Regions from separate parts of the Streptomyces sp. NPDC047974 genome, predicted to be linked through region 1. Evidence: riboswitches for the same ligand, from Rfam matches in the RefSeq annotation. Region 1 holds a riboswitch; each other region holds the start of a gene.
What was found. Region 1 has a riboswitch for thiamine pyrophosphate ahead of AB0E19_RS14050 (thiamine ABC transporter substrate-binding protein). Riboswitches for the same ligand answer to the same signal wherever they lie in the genome.

Region 1 (5,853 bases):
CCTGGGCGCGGCCATAGGGGTCGGCGTCGGTCTCGGGGCCGTGATCATCGCGTCCCTGTTCATCTGGAAGCCGGCCTTCGTCGGCGTCGTCGCGGTGGCCGTGGTCGTCGGGCTCTGGGAGCTGACCTCCCGGCTCCAGGAGCGCAAGGCGATCAAGGCGCCGCTGGTGCCGCTCGCGGTCGGCGGCGCGGCGATGGTCGTCGCCGGCTACGTGCGGGGCCCCGAGGGCGCCTGGGTCGCGATGGCCCTGACGGCGCTCGCGGTGCTCGTCTGGCGGATGACGGAACCCCCCGAGGGGTATCTGAAGGACGTCACGGCGGGCGTCTTCGCCGCGTTCTACGTGCCGTTCCTGGCGACCTTCGTGGCGATGCTGCTCACCGCCGACGACGGGCCGTGGCGGGTGCTGACCTTCCTGCTGCTCACGGTGGTCAGCGACACCGGGGCCTACGCGGTGGGCTGGCGCTTCGGCAAGCACAAGCTGGCGCCGCGGATCAGCCCCGGCAAGACCCGCGAGGGACTGTTCGGCGCGGTGGCCTTCGCGATGGCGGCCGGCGCGCTGTGCATGGAGTTCCTGATCGACGACGGCACCTGGTGGCAGGGTCTGCTCCTCGGCCTGGCGGTGGCGGCGAGCGCGACGCTCGGCGACCTCGGCGAGTCGATGATCAAGCGCGACCTCGGCATCAAGGACATGGGCACGCTGCTCCCGGGGCACGGCGGCATCATGGACCGCCTGGACTCGCTCCTGCCGACGGCGCCGGTGGTGTGGCTGCTCCTCGCGCTCTTCGTCGGAACGGGTTGACGGACAGCGGGTACTCTGGAAGGGCTCGGGCCTTGCGGCCCGGGCCCTTCGTCGTCCTCGCCACCGCGGGGACGGTCCAGTGAGGTCGCCCCGGCATCGCCCTGCCGCACTCCCCGCCGTCGCGGGACGTCCGACCTCGTGCCTGTATGAGGAGAGACGCCGTCGTGGCCCGTCCGCTGCCCGGAGAACTCACTTTCGTCGCCCCGCGCGGAGCCAAGAAGCCGCCGCGGCACCTCGCCGACCTCTCGCCCGCCGAGCGGAAGGAGGCCGTCGCCGCGATCGGCGAGAAGCCCTTCCGCGCCAAGCAGCTGTCGACGCACTACTTCGCGCGGTACGCGCACGACCCCGCCGAGTGGACCGACATCCCGGCCGCCTCGCGGGAGAAGCTGGCCGGCGAGCTGCTGCCCGACCTGATGTCGGTGGTGCGGCACATCTCGTGCGACGACGACACCACCCGCAAGACCCTGTGGCGGCTGCACGACGGCACGCTCGTGGAGTCGGTGCTCATGCGCTACCCGGACCGGGTGACGATGTGCATCTCCTCGCAGGCCGGCTGCGGCATGAACTGCCCGTTCTGCGCGACCGGCCAGGCCGGCCTCGACCGGAACCTGTCGACCGCCGAGATCGTGCACCAGATCGTCGACGGCATGCGCGCGCTGCGCGACGGCGAGGTGCCCGGCGGGCCCGCGCGGCTCTCGAACATCGTCTTCATGGGGATGGGTGAGCCGCTCGCCAACTACAAGCGCGTCGTCGGCGCCATCCGCCGGCTGACCGACCCCGAGCCCGACGGCCTCGGCCTGTCGCAGCGCGGGATCACCGTGTCGACCGTGGGCCTGGTGCCGGCGATGCTGCGCTTCGCCGACGAGGGCTTCAAGTGCCGGCTCGCGGTCTCCCTGCACGCCCCGGACGACGAGCTGCGGGACACGCTGGTGCCGGTGAACACCCGCTGGAAGGTGCGGGAGGTGCTGGACGCGGCGTGGGAGTACGCCGAGAAGTCCGGCCGCCGGGTCTCCATCGAGTACGCCCTCATCCGGGACATCAACGACCAGGCCTGGCGGGGCGACCTGCTGGGCAAGCTGCTCAAGGGCAAGCGGGTGCACGTCAACCTGATCCCGCTGAACCCGACGCCCGGTTCGAAGTGGACCGCCTCCCGGCCGGAGGACGAGAAGGCCTTCGTCGAGGCCATCGCCCGCCACGGCGTGCCGGTCACCGTCCGGGACACCCGGGGCCAGGAGATCGACGGCGCCTGTGGACAGCTCGCCGCCTCCGAACGCTGACCTTGTACCCTGTGCTCGAACACACCTGCATATTCCGACAGGGGAGCGCCACAGCGCTGAGAGTGCGGTAACCGTAGACCGCAGACCCTCTGAACCTCGCCCGGGTCATTCCGGGTAGGAAGTTCGGTCGTAACTCGAGCTGTTGCGCCCTGCCCGCGTCCGGTCCCCGGCCGCGGGCAGGGCCGCGTCTCCTTCTGGTCCCACCCAGGAGGACATACACATGCACACCAAGAAGGCCGCCGCCGTCGCGCTGGCCGCGGCGCTCGGCGTCACGGGCCTCGCCGCCTGCTCCACCGAGTCCGCCCGCGACGCCGCGGGGAAGACCGGGGAGCCCGCGCCGAAGACCGTGACGCTGGTCAGCCACGACTCCTTCAACGCCTCCAAGGAGGTGCTGGCCGAGTTCACGAAGCAGACCGGATTCACGGTCAAGGTCCTCAAGGCCGGTGACGCGGGCGAGGCCGTCAACAAGGAGATCCTGACCAAGGGCTCCCCGCAGGGCGACGTCTTCTTCGGCGTCGACAACACGCTGCTCTCCCGCGCCCTCGACAACGGCATCTTCGTGCCGTACGAGGCGAAGGGCGCCGACCGGATCCCGGACACCTTCAAGCTCGACAAGCGGGTCACGCCGATCGACACCGGCGACATCTGCGTCAACTACGACAAGAAGTACTTCGCGGACAAGAAGGTGGCGCCGCCGCAGTCCTTCGACGACCTGCTGAAGCCGGAGTACAAGGACCTCCTCGTGGTGGAGAACCCGGAGCGGTCCTCCCCGGGCCTCGGTTTCCTCCTCGGCACGGTCGCGAAGTACGGCGACGCCGGCTGGCAGGACTACTGGAAGAAGCTGAAGGCGAACGGCGTGAAGACCGTCGACAGCTGGGAGCTCGCCTACAACCAGGAGTTCTCCGGTTCGGCCGGCGGCAAGGAGGCCAAGGGCGACCGTCCGCTGGTCGTCTCCTACGCCTCCAGCCCGCCGGTCGAGGTGCTGTACGCGCAGCCGCAGCCGAAGGAGGCCCCCACCGGGGTGTCCACCGGCACCTGCTTCCGCCAGATCGAGTTCGCGGGCCTGCTGCACGGGGCGAAGAACCCCGAGGGCGGCAAGGCGCTGATCGACTTCCTGATCTCGAAGACGTTCCAGGACGACATGCCGCTCCAGATGTTCGTGAACCCGGTGGCGAAGGACGCCGCCCTGCCGGAGCTGTTCACGAAGCACGGCGTGGTGATCGAGAAGCCGGAGACGGTGGCGCCGGAGAAGATCGCCGCGCAGCGCGAGGCGTGGATCCAGCAGTGGTCGTCGCTCGTCCTCAAGTGAGGCGTGACCTGAAGGGGAGCGCGGCGCGGCTGGGCCTGACGGCCCTGCCCGTCGCGTTCTTCGCGGTGTTCTTCGCCTGGCCCGTCGTGTCGATCGTCGAGCGCGGGCTGCGGCCCGACGGCGCCTGGGACCTCGGGGCGATCGGGGCGACCCTGGGCCGCTCCGACATCCTCGACGTGCTCGTCTTCACCGTCTGGCAGGCGGCCGCCTCCACCGGGCTCACGCTGCTCGTGGCGCTGCCGGGCGCGTACGTCTTCGCCCGCTTCGACTTCCCCGGGAAGGGCGTGCTGCGGGCGGTCGTCACCGTGCCGTTCGTGCTGCCGACGGTGCTCGTCGGCACGGCGTTCCTGGCGCTCGTGGGGCGGGGCGGGTTCACCGACGAGCTGTGGGGGCTGCGGCTCGACACCACGGTGTGGGCGATCCTCCTCGCGCACGTCTTCTTCAACTACGCGGTCGTCGTCCGGACCGTCGGCGGGCTGTGGGCGCAGCTCGACCCGCGCCAGGAGGAGGCGGCCCGGGTGCTCGGGGCGTCCCGCTGGACGGCGTGGCGGTCGGTGACGCTGCCGGCCCTGGTGCCGGCGGTGTCGGCGGCGGCGCTGATGGTCTTCCTCTTCACCTTCACCTCCTTCGGCGTCGTGCAGATCCTCGGCGGGGACGCGTACACGACGCTGGAGGCGGAGATCTACCGGCAGACGGCCCGGCTGCTCGACCTGCGGACGGCGGCCGTGCTGACGCTGGTGCAGTTCGTGGCGGTGGGCGTGATCCTCGCCGTGCACGCGCGGACGGTGCGGCGACGGGAGACCGCGCTGCGCCTCGTCCCCCCGGAGCAGACCGCGCGCCGGCCGCGCGGCTTCGGGCAGTGGGCGCTGCTCGGCGGGGTGCTCGCCTCGGTCGCGGTGCTGATCCTGCTGCCGCTCGGGGTGCTGGTGGAGCGTTCCTTCGCCACCCCGGAGGGGTACGGGCTCCGCTACTACCGGGCACTCGGCTCGCTCGACGAGGCCGGGACGTTCCTGGTGCCGCCGCTGGAGGCGGTCGGGAACTCGCTGCGGTACGCGGTCGCCGCCACGGCCATCGCGGTGGTGATCGGCGGGCTCGCGGCGGCGGCGCTCACCAGGCGCGCCGGCCGGCTGGTGCGGGGCTTCGACGCGCTGCTCATGCTGCCGCTCGGGGTGTCGGCGGTGACCGTCGGCTTCGGGTTCCTCATCACGCTGGACGAGCCGCCGTTCGACCTGCGGGCCAGCTGGATCCTCGTACCGCTCGCGCAGGCGCTGGTCGGCGTGCCGTTCGTGGTCCGGACGATGCTGCCGGTGCTGCGGGCGGTGGACCAGCGGCTGCGGGAGGCGGCGGCGGTGCTGGGGGCCTCGCCGTGGCGGGCCTGGCGGGAGGTGGACCTGCCGCTGGTGCGGCGGGCGCTGCTGATCGCGGCCGGGTTCGCCTTCGCGGTCTCGCTCGGCGAGTTCGGGGCGACCGTCTTCATCGCGCGGCCCGACAATCCGACGCTGCCGGTCGCGGTGGCCCGGCTGCTCGGCCGGCCGGGCGAGCTCAACTACGGGCAGGCGATGGCCCTGTCGACGATTCTGATGGTGGTGTGCGCGGTCTCCCTGCTGCTGCTCGAACGGCTGCGGACCGACCGGACCACCGGGGAGTTCTGATGCTGACCCTTGACGGAGCGACGGTACGGTTCGGGGCGCGGGCGGTCCTCGACGCGGTGGACCTGGAGGTCGCCGCACACGAGATCGTGTGCGTCCTCGGGCCGAGCGGGTCCGGCAAGTCGACGCTGCTGCGGGCGGTCGCCGGGCTCCAGGCGCTCGACGCCGGCCGGGTGCTGCTCGCGGGCGCCGACCAGGCGGGGGTGCCGACGCACCGGCGCGGGGTGGGCCTCATGTTCCAGGACCACCAGCTCTTCCCGCAGAAGGACGTCGCCGGGAACGTCGCCTTCGGGCCCCGGATGCACGGCGTGCCGAAGGCGGAGCGGGCCGCGCGGGTCGAGGAGCTGCTCGACCTGGTGGGTCTGCCGGGCGCCGGGCGGCGGTCGGTCGCCGCGCTGTCCGGGGGCGAGCAGCAGCGGGTGGCGCTGGCGAGGGCGCTGGCGCCGAGGCCCCGGCTGCTGATGCTCGACGAACCGCTGGGGCAGCTGGACCGGGGCTTGCGGGAGCGGCTCGTCGTGGAGCTGCGGGCGCTCTTCGGGCGGCTCGGCACGACGGTCCTCGCCGTCACCCACGACCAGGGCGAGGCCTTCGCGCTCGCGGACCGGGTGGTGGTCATGCGGGACGGGCGGATCGTGCGCTCGGGCACGCCGGTGGACGTGTGGCAGCGGCCGGGCACGGAGTTCGTCGCCCGCTTCCTCGGTTTCGAGAACGTCGTCCCGGCGACGGTGTCCGGGGCGGTGGCGGAGACGGCGTGGGGCCGGATCCCGGTCCCGGACGGCTCCCCGCAGGGCGAGCGGACGCTGCTGGTCCGCCCGGCGG
Region 2 (5,853 bases), on a different contig from region 1:
AGACGGCGACCACGTTCGGGTGCGCGAGGCGGGCGACGGACTTCGCCTCGCGGATGAACCGTTCGACGAAGGCCGCGTCGGCGGCCAGGGAGGGGTGCATCACCTTGAGCGCGAGGACGCGGTCGAGGCGGGTGTCGAGGGCCCGGTAGACCGTGGCCATCCCGCCGACGGCGATGCGCGCGTCGACGCGGTAGCGGCCGTCGAGCAGCCGCCCGACGAGGGGGTCCTGAAGGGTCGTGTCCACGGCGTCGAGTCTACGAGCCGGTACGGACCCGCCCCGCCCCCCGGCCCCGACCGCAGCACGCTTGTGACGTACCCCGCTCCGGGCCGGGGTCCGGGGGCGGGCTCAGAAGGCGGGGCGCTCCGGGTCCAGCCGGGCCAGGCCCTCCGTCGGCGAGGAGGCCTCCGCGAAGTGGCGGCGGGGGATGCGGCCCGCGCGGTGCGCGAGGCGGCCCGCCTCGACCGCGTGGCGCATCGCCGAGGCCATCAGGACCGGCTCCTGGGCCCGGGTCACGGCCGAGGCGAGCATCACCGCCGCGCACCCCAGCTCCATCGCGAGCGCCGCGTCCGAGGCGGTGCCCGCGCCGGCGTCGAGGATCACCGGCACCCCGGCCCGCTCCACGATCAGCTCGAAGTTGTGCGGGTTGCGGATGCCGAGGCCGGAGCCGATGGGGGAGCCGAGCGGCATGATCGCCGCGCAGCCCACGTCCTCCAGCTTCCGGGCCAGGACCGGGTCGTCGTTGGTGTAGGGGAGGACGGTGAAGCCGTCGTCCACCAGGGTCTCGGCGGCGTCGAGGAGCTCCACCCCGTCGGGGAGGAGGGTCCGCTCGTCGGCGACCACCTCCAGCTTGATCCAGTCCGTGCCGAGGGCCTCCCGGGCCAGCCGGGCCGTGAGGACGGCCTCGCCGGCCGTGTAGCAGCCCGCCGTGTTCGGCAGGACGCGGATGCCGAGCCGGTCGAGGACGGAGAGGACCGAGCCCTGCACGGTGGGGTCGAGGCGGCGCATGGCGACCGTGGTGAGCTCGGTGCCGCTCGCCACCAGGGAGCGTTCGAGGACGTCCAGGCTGGGGGCGCCGCCGGTGCCCATGATGAGCCGGGAGGAGAACTCCGTACCGCCGAGGGCGAACACGTCGTCGGACATCGCGCTCAGCCCCCCTGCACCGCGGTGAGGACCTCGACCCGGTCGCCGTCGGCGAGCAGCGTCGCCGCCCACTCGCCGCGCGGCACCACCGTCTCGTTGACGGCGGCGGCGACCCCGGACGGGGCGGCGGTGAGGCCGGTGACCAGGGCCTCCAGGGAGACGGGGGCGGCGAGCACGCGGGGCTCGCCGTTCACGGACACGTTCATGCGGGCTGCTCCTGACGTGCGGAGAGAGCGGTGGGGAAGCGGCGGGGGGAGAAGGGGCGCGCCTCGTCGGGCAGGGCGCCGGTGGTGAGCACCTCCGCCATGACGTCGCCGGTGACGGGGGTGAGGAGGATCCCGTTGCGGTAGTGGCCGGTGGCCAGGTCGAGGCCGGGCAGGGCGGTCGGGCCGAGCATCGGGGCGTTGTCGGGGGAGCCGGGGCGCAGTCCGGCGAGGGTCTCGGTGAGCGGCAGCTCGGTGAGGCCGGGGACCAGCTCGTGGGCGTCGCGGAGCAGCTCGTACACCCCGCCGGCGGTCACCGTGGTGTCCCAGCCCAGCTCCTCGCTGGTGGCGCCGACGACCAGCTCGCCGTTCTCGCGCGGGACCAGGTAGACGTGGCTGCCGCGGACCACCGCCCGCACGGTGCGGGAGAGGAAGGGGGCGTACGGGGCGGGGATCCGCAGCCGCAGGACCTGGCCCTTCACCGGGCGGACCGGCGGCAGCACCGACGGCGGCACGCCCGCGAGCCGGCCGCTGAGGCTGCCGGCGGCGAGGACGGTCCGGTCGGCGGAGAGCGCCGTGCCGTCGCGCAGGACGGCTCCGGTCGCCCGGTCGCCCGCCACCGTGAGCCGCTCGGCGAGCGCCCGGTGGAAGACCACTCCCGCCCGCTCGCAGGCGGTGAGCAGTGCGGCGGCCAGCCGGCGCGGGTCGACCTGGTGGTCGCCGTCCACCCGGAGCCCGCCGCGCACCCCGGGCGCCAGCATGGGTTCGAGGCGGCGGCACTCGCGGCCGCTGAGCCACTCGGAGTCGAGTCCGCAGCGGGTCTGGAGGGCGTGCAGTTCGCGCAGGTGGGCGCGGTCGTCGGCGTCGAGGGCCACGGCGAGGGTGCCGCAGGCGCGGTAGCCGACGTCGAGGCCGGTGGCCTCCTCCAGCTCGGCCGTGAAGGCCGGGTAGCGTGCGGCGGAGGCGAGGTTGAGCCCGAGGAGGGTCTCCTCGCCGTAGTGCAGTTCGGTGACGGCGGCGAGCATGCCGGCCGCGACCCGGGCGGCGCCGCCGCCCGGGTCGGGGTCGACCACCGCGACGGTCAGTCCGCGCTGGGCCGCCCGCCAGGCCGTGACGAGTCCGATGACGCCACCGCCGATCACGAGGACGTCGGTGACCTGACGGTCTTCTGTTCCTTCGGAAGAACGCATGGGCGTTCCCGCCCCTCCCTTCGCCGGCATGACCCGGATCAGGTTCGTACGGTCGGAGGCCGGTCAGCCTCCCTCTCAGCCCGGTGCGTCCGGGCTCCCGCGAGTGGTGTGTGCCCGCCACCCTAGCCCCCGTCGGCGGAGCTCCACAGGGGGCCTCCTGTCTGACGATCCGTCAGATGCGTATGGTGGACGGGTGAGCGAGCAGAAGCAGACCCAGCGGCACGTGGTGATCGTCGGCGCGGGCATGGCGGGCGTACAGACCGCCGTCGCCCTGCGAGAGCAGGGCTTCGAGGGCCCCGTCACCCTCATCGGCGCCGAACCCCACCAGCCCTACGACCGGCCCCCGCTCTCCAAGGCGGTCCTCCTCGGAAAGGCCGAGCACTCGGCCTTCGACGTCGACTTCGAGTCGCTCGGCGTCGACCTCCGCCTCGGCCTCGACGTCACCGGACTGCGCCCCGCCGACCGCGAACTCGACACCGAGGCGGGCCCCGTCCCGTACGACGCCCTCGTCCTCGCCACCGGCGCCCACCCGCTCACCCTCCCGGGCACCGAGGGCGTCCCCGGCGTCCACCTGCTGCGCACCCTCGACGACGCCGTCCGCCTCGGCCCCGTCCTGGCCGGCGGCGGCTCCGTCGTCGTGGTCGGCGCCGGCTGGATCGGCGCCGAGTTCGCCACCGCCGCCCGCGAGGCCGGCTGCACCGTCACCGTCGTCGAGGCCGCCCCCCTCCCGCTCGCCGGCGCCCTGCCCGACGAGGTCACCACCGCCATGGCCGGCTGGTACGCCGAGAGCGGCGCCGAACTCCTCACCCACGCGCGCGTGGCCACCGTCCGCCCCGGCGCCGTCGTCCTCGCCGACGGCCGCGAACTCCCCGCCGACGCCGTCGTCGTCGGCATCGGCGCCCGCCCCGCCACCGACTGGCTCGCGGGCTCCGGCATCGCCCTCGACGCCGGCGGCGCCGTCACCGCCGACGAGCGGCTGCGCACCTCCCTGCCCGACGTGTACGCGGTCGGCGACTGCGCCTCCTTCCCCTCCGCCCGCTACGGGGAGCGGCTCCTCGTCCACCACTGGGACAACGCCCTCCAGGGCCCCCGCACGGTCGCCGCCGACCTCACCGGAGCCGACGGCGCCGCCCCGGAGCCGTACGACCCCGTCCCGTACTTCTGGTCCGAGCAGTTCGGCCGCTTCGTCCAGTACGCCGGCCACCACACCGGCGCCGACACTCTCGTGCGGCGCGGGGACGCGTCCGGCGCCTCCTGGGCGGTGCTCTGGCTGCGCGAAGGGGTCCCGGTCGCCCTCCTCGCCGTCGGCCGCCCCCGCGACCTCGCCCAGGGCCGCAAGCTCATCGAGTCCGGCACCCCCGTCGACCCCGAGCGGGCCGCCGACCCGGCCGTGCCGCTCAAGTCCGCCGTCCGCTGACAACCCGGACGGCGGCGGCCGGGGCGGGCCCGACTACCGACTGTCGGTCCCGGATGGCAGGCTTGTCCCGTGACCGAGATTGACGCAAACATCGATGCTCTCGTCCCCGCCTGGCTCTACCTCCCCGACATCGCGGAGATGCTCGACGTCGAGGTGACGCGGGTGCGGCAGCTGGTGAAGGAGGGCCAGCTGATCGCCGTGCGCCGCGGGGAGAACAACGCGCTCCAGGTGCCCGCCGCCTTCATCCAGGGCGACAAGGTCGTCAAGGGCCTCGCCGGCACCCTGACGCTCCTGAGGGACGACGGCTTCTCCGACGAGGAGATGCTGGAGTGGCTCTTCACCGAGGACCCGAGCCTGCCCGGCACGCCCGCGCAGGCCCTCGGCGAGAATCGCGGTACGGAGGTGAAGCGCCGCGCCCAGGCGCTCGCCGTCTGACCCACCGAAGCCCGAGGCGCCCGAGTCCGTGACTCCGGAGCCCGGGGACCCGGCGTCGGGACGCCGGGTCCGAGACACCCCGGAGCCCGGGACACCGGCTTCCGGACACCGAACCACCACCGCCGGTGCCGCAGCCCCCGCGCCGCGGCACCGGCGCCACCCGACGGGGGGAACCACCATGCCCACACCTCGTGAGCAGCTCGCCGACGCCCGGCTCTACCTGTGCACCGACGCCCGGAAGCGCCAGGGCGACCTGCCCGCCTTCCTCGACGCCGTGCTCTCCTCCGGCGTCGACATCGTGCAGCTCCGCGACAAGGGCATGGAGGCCGGCGAGGAGCTGGAGCACCTCGCCGTCCTCGCCGAGGCCTGCCGCCGCCACGGCAAGCTCCTCGCCGTGAACGACCGGGCCGACGTCGCCCACGCCATCGGCGCCGACGTCCTCCACCTCGGCCAGGGCGACCTGCCCGTCCCCGCCGCCCGCGCCATCCTCGGCGACCGGGTGCTGATCGGCCGCTCCTGCCACGCCGAGTCCGAGGTCGCCGCGGCCGCCGCCGAACCCGGCGTCGACTACTTCTGCACCGGCCCCTGCTGGCCCACCCCCACCAAGCCCGGGCGGTACGCCCCCGGCCTCGACCTGGTGCGGTACGCGGCGGGCCTCGCCCAGGACCGCCCCTGGTTCGCCATCGGCGGCATCGACGAGACCAACCTCGACCAGGTCCTCGACGCCGGCGCCCGCCGCATCGTCGTGGTCCGCGCGCTCACCGAGGCCGACGACCCGGCCGCGGCCGCCGCCTCCCTCGCCAAGCGCGTCCGGGAGCGGGCCGGCGCCTGACGCCGACGGTCCGCCCCGGCGGGATCCGCCCGGCGGGCCGCCGCGGCGGGCCTCGTACCGCTGTCCGAAAAGGTGTCCACTCCTCGGACGCGGATACCGCGGCTCGCCGACCCCCGTCTAACCTGCCCATATGGCCCTTGGAACCGCTTCCGTCCGTACGGACCGCGCCCGCACGGTCCGCGAGATCCTCTCCGCCGGGACGTCGTACTCCTTCGAGTTCTACGCGCCCCGGACGGCCAAGGGCGAGCAGGTCCTCTGGAACGCCATGCGCCGCGTCGAGGCCGTCGGCCCCAGCTTCGTCTCCGTGACCTACGGCGCCGGCGGCTCCACCCGCGGCGGCACCGTCAAGGCCACCCAGAAGATCGCCTCGGACACCACCCTCACCCCGGTCGCCCACCTCACCGCCGTCGACCACTCCGTCGCCGAGCTGCGCAACGTCCTCGGGCAGTACGCCGACGCCGGCATCCGCAACATGCTGGCGCTCCGCGGCGACCCGCCGGGCGACCCGCTGGGCGACTGGGTCGAGCACCCCGAGGGCGTGCGGTACGCCGCCGACCTGGTCCGGCTCATCAAGGAGTCCGGCGACTTCTGCGTCGGCGTCGCCGCCTTCCCCGAGATGCACCCCCGGTCCGCGG
Region 3 (5,853 bases), on a different contig from region 1:
GGCACCACGCTGCTCACCGCCGGCCTGGTCTTCGGCGCCCTCGCCGCCGCCGGACTGCTCTGCGCGGGCGCCGGACTCCTCCTGACCGCCCTCCGCAACAGCCCCGCCGAGACCGGCGCCCCCGACGACGAACTCGCCCGGGCCCGCGCCGCCTGGCGCCACGCCCTCCTGGAGCGCGGCGTCGTCCCCTTCCTCCAGGCCGCCCTCACGGCCACGGCCACCGACCCCGACCGGGGCCCGGGGCCGCCTCCGTGACGCACCCCGGCCCGCGATCCCCCCGTGGACCGCGGGCCGGGGTGGGTCTCGTACGGCAGGCGGCCGCTACTCCGCCATCGGCAGGTAGACGCGGTTGCCGGAGGCGGCGAACTCCGCCGACTTCTCGGCCATGCCGGCCTCGATCTCCTCCTTCTTCAGGTCACCGCCGTGCTCGCGGCGGATGTCCTGGGAGATCTTCATCGAGCAGAACTTCGGACCGCACATCGAGCAGAAGTGGGCGGTCTTCGCGGGCTCCGCCGGCAGCGTCTCGTCGTGGAACTCACGGGCGGTGTCCGGGTCGAGGGCCAGGTTGAACTGGTCCTCCCAGCGGAACTCGAAGCGCGCGTCGGAGAGCGCGTCGTCCCACTCCTGCGCGCCCGGGTGCCCCTTGGCCAGGTCCGCCGCGTGCGCCGCGATCTTGTACGTGATGACACCGGTCTTCACGTCGTCGCGGTTCGGCAGGCCCAGGTGCTCCTTGGGCGTCACGTAGCAGAGCATCGCGGTGCCCCACCAGGCGATCATCGCCGCGCCGATGCCGGAGGTGATGTGGTCGTAGGCGGGCGCGACGTCCGTGGTCAGCGGGCCGAGCGTGTAGAACGGCGCCTCCTCGCAGATCTCCTGCTGGAGGTCGATGTTCTCCTTGATCTTGTGCATCGGGACGTGGCCCGGGCCCTCGATCATCGTCTGCACGTTGTGGCGCTTGGCGATCGTGTTCAGCTCGCCGAGCGTGCGCAGCTCCGCGAACTGGGCGTCGTCGTTGGCGTCCGCGATCGAGCCGGGGCGCAGACCGTCGCCGAGCGAGTACGTGACGTCGTACGCCGCGAGGATCTCGCAGAGCTCCTCGAAGTTCGTGTAGAGGAAGTTCTCCTTGTGGTGCGCGAGGCACCAGGCGGCCATGATCGAACCGCCGCGCGAGACGATGCCGGTCTTGCGGCGCGCGGTGAGCGGCACGTACGGCAGGAGCACGCCGGCGTGCACGGTCATGTAGTCCACGCCCTGCTCGGCCTGCTCGATGACCGTGTCCTTGTAGATCTCCCAGGTCAGTTCCTCGGCCCTGCCGTCGACCTTCTCCAGGGCCTGGTAGAGCGGCACGGTGCCGATCGGCACGGGGGAGTTGCGCAGCACCCACTCGCGGGTGGTGTGGATGTTGCGGCCGGTGGACAGGTCCATGACCGTGTCGGCGCCCCAGCGGGTCGCCCAGGTCATCTTCTCCACCTCCTCCTCGATGGAGGAGGTGACGGCGGAGTTGCCGATGTTGGCGTTGACCTTCACCAGGAACCGCTTGCCGATGATCATCGGCTCGATCTCCGGGTGGTTGACGTTGGCCGGCAGCACCGCGCGGCCCGCCGCGATCTCCTCGCGGACGACCTCGGGGGAGACGTTCTCCCGGATCGCCACGTACTCCATCTCCGGGGTGATCTCGCCCCGGCGGGCGTACGCGAGCTGGGTCACGGCCTGCCCGGCGCGCCCCCGGCGGGGCAGCCGCGGACGGCCGGGGAAGACCGCGTCGAGGTTCTTGAGCCCTCCGCCGCGCGGCGAGGTGTGCTTGATGCCGTCGTCCTCGGGGCGGACCGGGCGGCCCGGGTACTCCTCGGTGTCGCCGCGCGCGATGATCCAGTTCTCGCGGAGCGGGAGCAGGCCCCGGCGCACGTCGGTGTCGACGGCGGGGTCGGTGTACGGGCCGGACGTGTCGTACAGCGTCACGTCCTTGCCGTTGGTGAGGTGCACCTGGCGGACCGGCACCCGGAGGTCGGGGCGGGAGCCCTCGACGTATCCCTTGTGCCAGCCCGGCGTGCGCTCGTCCTGGCTGGAAGCAGGCGTGCGTGCATCCTGAAGGGTCATGTGACCGAATCTCCCTACGCCGGCATTACCCGGTAACAGGTTCGGCGGTCGGCGCAGCCTCCTCCCGTACGTGTGCGTACGGTGATCAGCGCCCTCTCAGCCCGGTGCTCCGAGCTCCCGCGTGTGCAAAGGTGTCACGAGGCTAGCGCCCTCCCGGGCGTGCTGAACAGTGGGCCCCCACCGTTCTTGCGATGATCGGGTGGTGACTTCCCCCCAGCAGTCCCCCGATCCGCACGGCCACGAGCACGGTCACGAGCACGGGCACGGTTTCGGCCAGCACGGTCCGGACCACGGCTCCGGCCACGGGCACAGCCACAGCCACGGGCCCGCCGCGCCCGTCTCGCGCCATCTGCGAAGAGTCATCGCGGCCGTCCTCATCCCCTTCGCCACCGCCGTGGTCGTCGGCCTCGTGGTGCTCTGGCCCGGTGGCACTCCGGCGCACGAGCGGACCGGGGTCGGCTTCGACCGGCAGACCGAGCAGGGCAAGGTCGTGGCGGTCGAGCAGGTGGACTGCAAGGACGTGAACGCCGCGCAGGTGCCGCCCACCGGCGACACCTCCACTCCGCAGGGCCGCGAGGCGGTCGACGCACAGCAGGGGCAGTGCGAGAAGGCGACGATCGAGGTCACCAGCGGTCCGGACAAGGGGCGGCAGTTCACCGAGATCGTCCAGCCGGACGCCCCGCGCCAACTGGAGGAGGGCCAGGGCGTGGTGGTCGCCTACGCCCCCGACGCTCCGAAGGACCTGCAGTACTCGGTGACGGACGTGAACCGGAAGGTGCCGATGGCGGTCCTCGCCGGCATCTTCGCGCTCGCGGTCGTGCTCGTCGGCCGCATGCGGGGCGTGATGGCGCTGATCGCGCTCGCCGTGAGCTTCCTGGTACTCACCCTCTTCATCCTGCCCGCGATCCTGGAGGGGTCGAACCCGCTGATCGTGGCGGTGGTGGGATCGAGCGCGATCATGCTGCTCGCGCTCTACATGTGCCACGGCCTGTCGGCCCGGACCTCGGTCGCGGTCCTGGGCACGCTGATCTCGCTGCTGCTGATCGGACTGCTCGGCTCCTTCTTCATCGGCTGGGCCTCGCTCAGCGGCAACACCGACGACTACACCGGGCTGATCCACGGTCTCTACCCGGAGATCGACATGTCCGGCCTGCTGCTCGCCGGCGTGATCATCGGTTCGCTCGGTGTCCTGGACGATGTCACCGTCACCCAGACCTCGGCCGTCTGGGAACTGCACCAGGCCGACCCCGGCATGGGGCCGCGCGCCCTGTACCGGGCCGGGATCCGGATCGGCCGCGACCACATCGCCTCGGTGGTCAACACGCTGGTCCTGGCCTACGCCGGTGCCTCGCTCCCGCTGCTCCTGCTCTTCACCATCGCGGAGAGCAGCATGGGGACGGTGGCCAACAGCGAGCTGGTGGCGCAGGAGATCGTCCGGACGCTGGTCGGCTCGATCGGCCTGGTCGCCTCGGTGCCGGTCACGACCGCACTCGCGGCGCTCGTGGTCTCGGCCGACCGTCCTTCGGCGGCGGAGGCCGGCGGCCGGGCGGCGAGCCGCGGCGGACGGCGGCGCCGCGCGAAGTGACGCGTGCGCGGCGGCCGTACGGGGCGGGCCGCGTCGGCGGCCGGGCGGAGCGGGGCGCCTGCGGCGGCCGTGCAGGAGGGGTGACCGGCGTCGGCGGTACGGAAAGGGGTCCCGGCGTCGGACGGAGGGGAGGGGCGCCGGTGTCGGGCGTACGGAGCGGGTTCCGTCAGGCGGGGCCGGCGCTCTCCTCGGCGAGGATCTTGCCGAGCGCGGCCTCCAGGCTGTCCTCGAAGTCGCCCAGTGCCTGTTCCTGACCGAGCGGCACCAGTTTGTCCGTGCGGTCGAGGAAGGCGACCAGCGGCGGGGCGCTGGCGCGGAAGAGGGCGCGGTCACCGCCCACCTGGAGCCGGATGGAGACGTCCGACAGGCCCTCGGGGTCGGTCGGGGCGATGTGGACGTCGCCGTCGCCGCTGGGGCGGTTGATCCCGTCGAGCAGCAGCTCTCTGCCGAACGCCCAGGTCACGGGCGCGTCTCCGGGAAGGTGGAAGGTCATCCGCACCGCGTAGGGATCCCGGGTCTCGTATCGCAGTTCGACTGGGATCTTGAAGGAGAGCTCCTCGGAGACGAGGAAGCTCATCAGGACCTCGGCCTGAACCGACTCTCGCATCATGTACCCCGCAGTAGATGGAGCAGTTGTGTAAACACAGCTGCTGAAAGCTGTGACCGAAACGGCCAGGAATGATCCCCCGTGGCCCTCTTGACGCAATCGTGCTGTACGCGCTAGCGGATCACAAGGAGTGATTTTTCAGATACTGATAGAGAAGGCGAGCGAACTGAAGAGCTTTCCGATCTCCGTCTGTAGCCGCTCGACTGCTGGGAGCAACCGTTCTTCCTGGTGAAGCGGTAGAGAAATGGCCAGAGTGGCCGCTGTGTTGCCCACCGTGAGGGGGATGGCGGCGCAAACCGTGCCGAGCGCATATTCCTGACGCTCCACCAGGGGCTCCATTCGCCCCAAACCGCCCAAACGCTCCAAAAGCAGCCGCCGATTACGCACCGTGTACGGAGTGATGGCTTCCACGGGGTGCCGGTCAAGGTGGTCTTGACGAGATTTCAGATCGAGTTGGCTGAGCAGACACTGGCCGATCGCGTGGGCGTGTCCGGTCTCCCGGAAGTCGGCCCACTCCTCCACCGCGGGGGAGTTGGGGGTGTCCGCCACGGAGACCAGCTCGATCTCGCCGTCGCGGTAGAGCGCGAAATAGACGGGTACACCGATCTCGTCCCGCCAGTGGGCAAGGGAGTCCTCGATCTTGGTGCGACGATTCTGCACAGCTCCGCCACCGGCCAACCTGGCGGCTGCCTCGCCGAGATAGAACGCACCCTTGTCGCGGAGCAGATAGCCCTCGTGCGTCAGGGTGCGGAGAAGGTGGTACGTCGTGGGCAGCGGGAGGTTGGTCTCCCGGGCGAGCTGCTTGGCGGGGGCACCGTCCGCGTGGGAGGCCACGGCCTCCAGAAGTCTCAGCGCCCGCTGCACCGAGCCGATCAGGGTCGGCGCAGCTGTCTGCGTGGCCATGGCCAAAGGTCACCCCCAGGCGTGACAACGGATGCGCTGCATCCGTTCGCGGGGGCCGCCCCCGCGCACCCGCCGGGCCTGGGACGCCTATGGGGTCCGATGGACGGACCCCTCAGGGACGAGCGGGAAACCGCTGGTCTGCCGGAGATCTACGCCCGTAGTCCCCGACTCGGCGGAGATCTGCCACTCTAGTGGCTTGTCCTCGCCCCCCACCCTGTTTCCACCAGCGCGTTCCCTCTGCCGGGCTAACGCCCGGCAGACGCTGAATACCGATGAGTAGCTTGTGCTACCAGTCGCGATCCGACTTCGACGGGGTGCCGAACTTCCGTACGGCGTAGATGAGTCCGGCCACGAGCGCGACGAACAGCAGCACCTTGAACAGCACGCTGATCACGAAGGTCAGGATGCTGGTGATGACGCCGCCGAAGACGAGCAGGACCAGAGCGGGTATGGCGACCCACTTCACCCACCACGGCAGCCCCGCGAGAATCTCCTGTACGGCCATGGCTCGCTCCTTCGCTCTCGACGCCCTGTCCGGAACCCTTCGTCCCCGACGCTTCAAGGCTAGGCGGGGCACTCGGCCCGGCGGGGCCCCGGAAGCCCGGGCTCTCCCCTGATCCACCCCCTAGGGGAACCAGGGGTCCGGCCCGGAGAGTCCGCG

Region 2: another riboswitch for thiamine pyrophosphate. It lies ahead of thiO (glycine oxidase ThiO); the one in region 1 lies ahead of AB0E19_RS14050 (thiamine ABC transporter substrate-binding protein).
Region 3: another riboswitch for thiamine pyrophosphate. It lies ahead of thiC (phosphomethylpyrimidine synthase ThiC); the one in region 1 lies ahead of AB0E19_RS14050 (thiamine ABC transporter substrate-binding protein).

Annotation. Positions count from the first base shown of each region.
Region 1 is NZ_JBEZNU010000008.1:98,587-104,439, reverse strand. Features, by position in the region: gene AB0E19_RS14060 (phosphatidate cytidylyltransferase) at 1-799, shown strand, start outside; gene rlmN (23S rRNA (adenine(2503)-C(2))-methyltransferase RlmN) at 946-2,076, shown strand; TPP riboswitch at 2,106-2,215, shown strand; gene AB0E19_RS14050 (thiamine ABC transporter substrate-binding protein) at 2,297-3,385, shown strand; gene AB0E19_RS14045 (iron ABC transporter permease) at 3,382-5,037, shown strand; gene AB0E19_RS14040 (ABC transporter ATP-binding protein) at 5,037-5,853, shown strand, end outside.
Region 2 is NZ_JBEZNU010000003.1:165,936-171,788, forward strand. Features, by position in the region: gene pknB (Stk1 family PASTA domain-containing Ser/Thr kinase) at 1-244, opposite strand, end outside; gene AB0E19_RS06500 (thiazole synthase) at 347-1,141, opposite strand; gene thiS (sulfur carrier protein ThiS) at 1,147-1,347, opposite strand; gene thiO (glycine oxidase ThiO) at 1,344-2,534, opposite strand; TPP riboswitch at 2,532-2,645, opposite strand; gene AB0E19_RS06515 (FAD-dependent oxidoreductase) at 2,728-3,951, shown strand; gene AB0E19_RS06520 (Rv2175c family DNA-binding protein) at 4,021-4,386, shown strand; gene thiE (thiamine phosphate synthase) at 4,565-5,218, shown strand; gene metF (methylenetetrahydrofolate reductase [NAD(P)H]) at 5,349-5,853, shown strand, end outside.
Region 3 is NZ_JBEZNU010000011.1:53,435-59,287, forward strand. Features, by position in the region: gene AB0E19_RS17645 (hypothetical protein) at 1-255, shown strand, start outside; gene thiC (phosphomethylpyrimidine synthase ThiC) at 322-2,097, opposite strand; TPP riboswitch at 2,092-2,228, opposite strand; gene AB0E19_RS17655 (YibE/F family protein) at 2,300-3,682, shown strand; gene AB0E19_RS17660 (SsgA family sporulation/cell division regulator) at 3,849-4,289, opposite strand; gene AB0E19_RS17665 (helix-turn-helix domain-containing protein) at 4,428-5,192, opposite strand; gene AB0E19_RS17670 (DUF5326 family protein) at 5,479-5,697, opposite strand.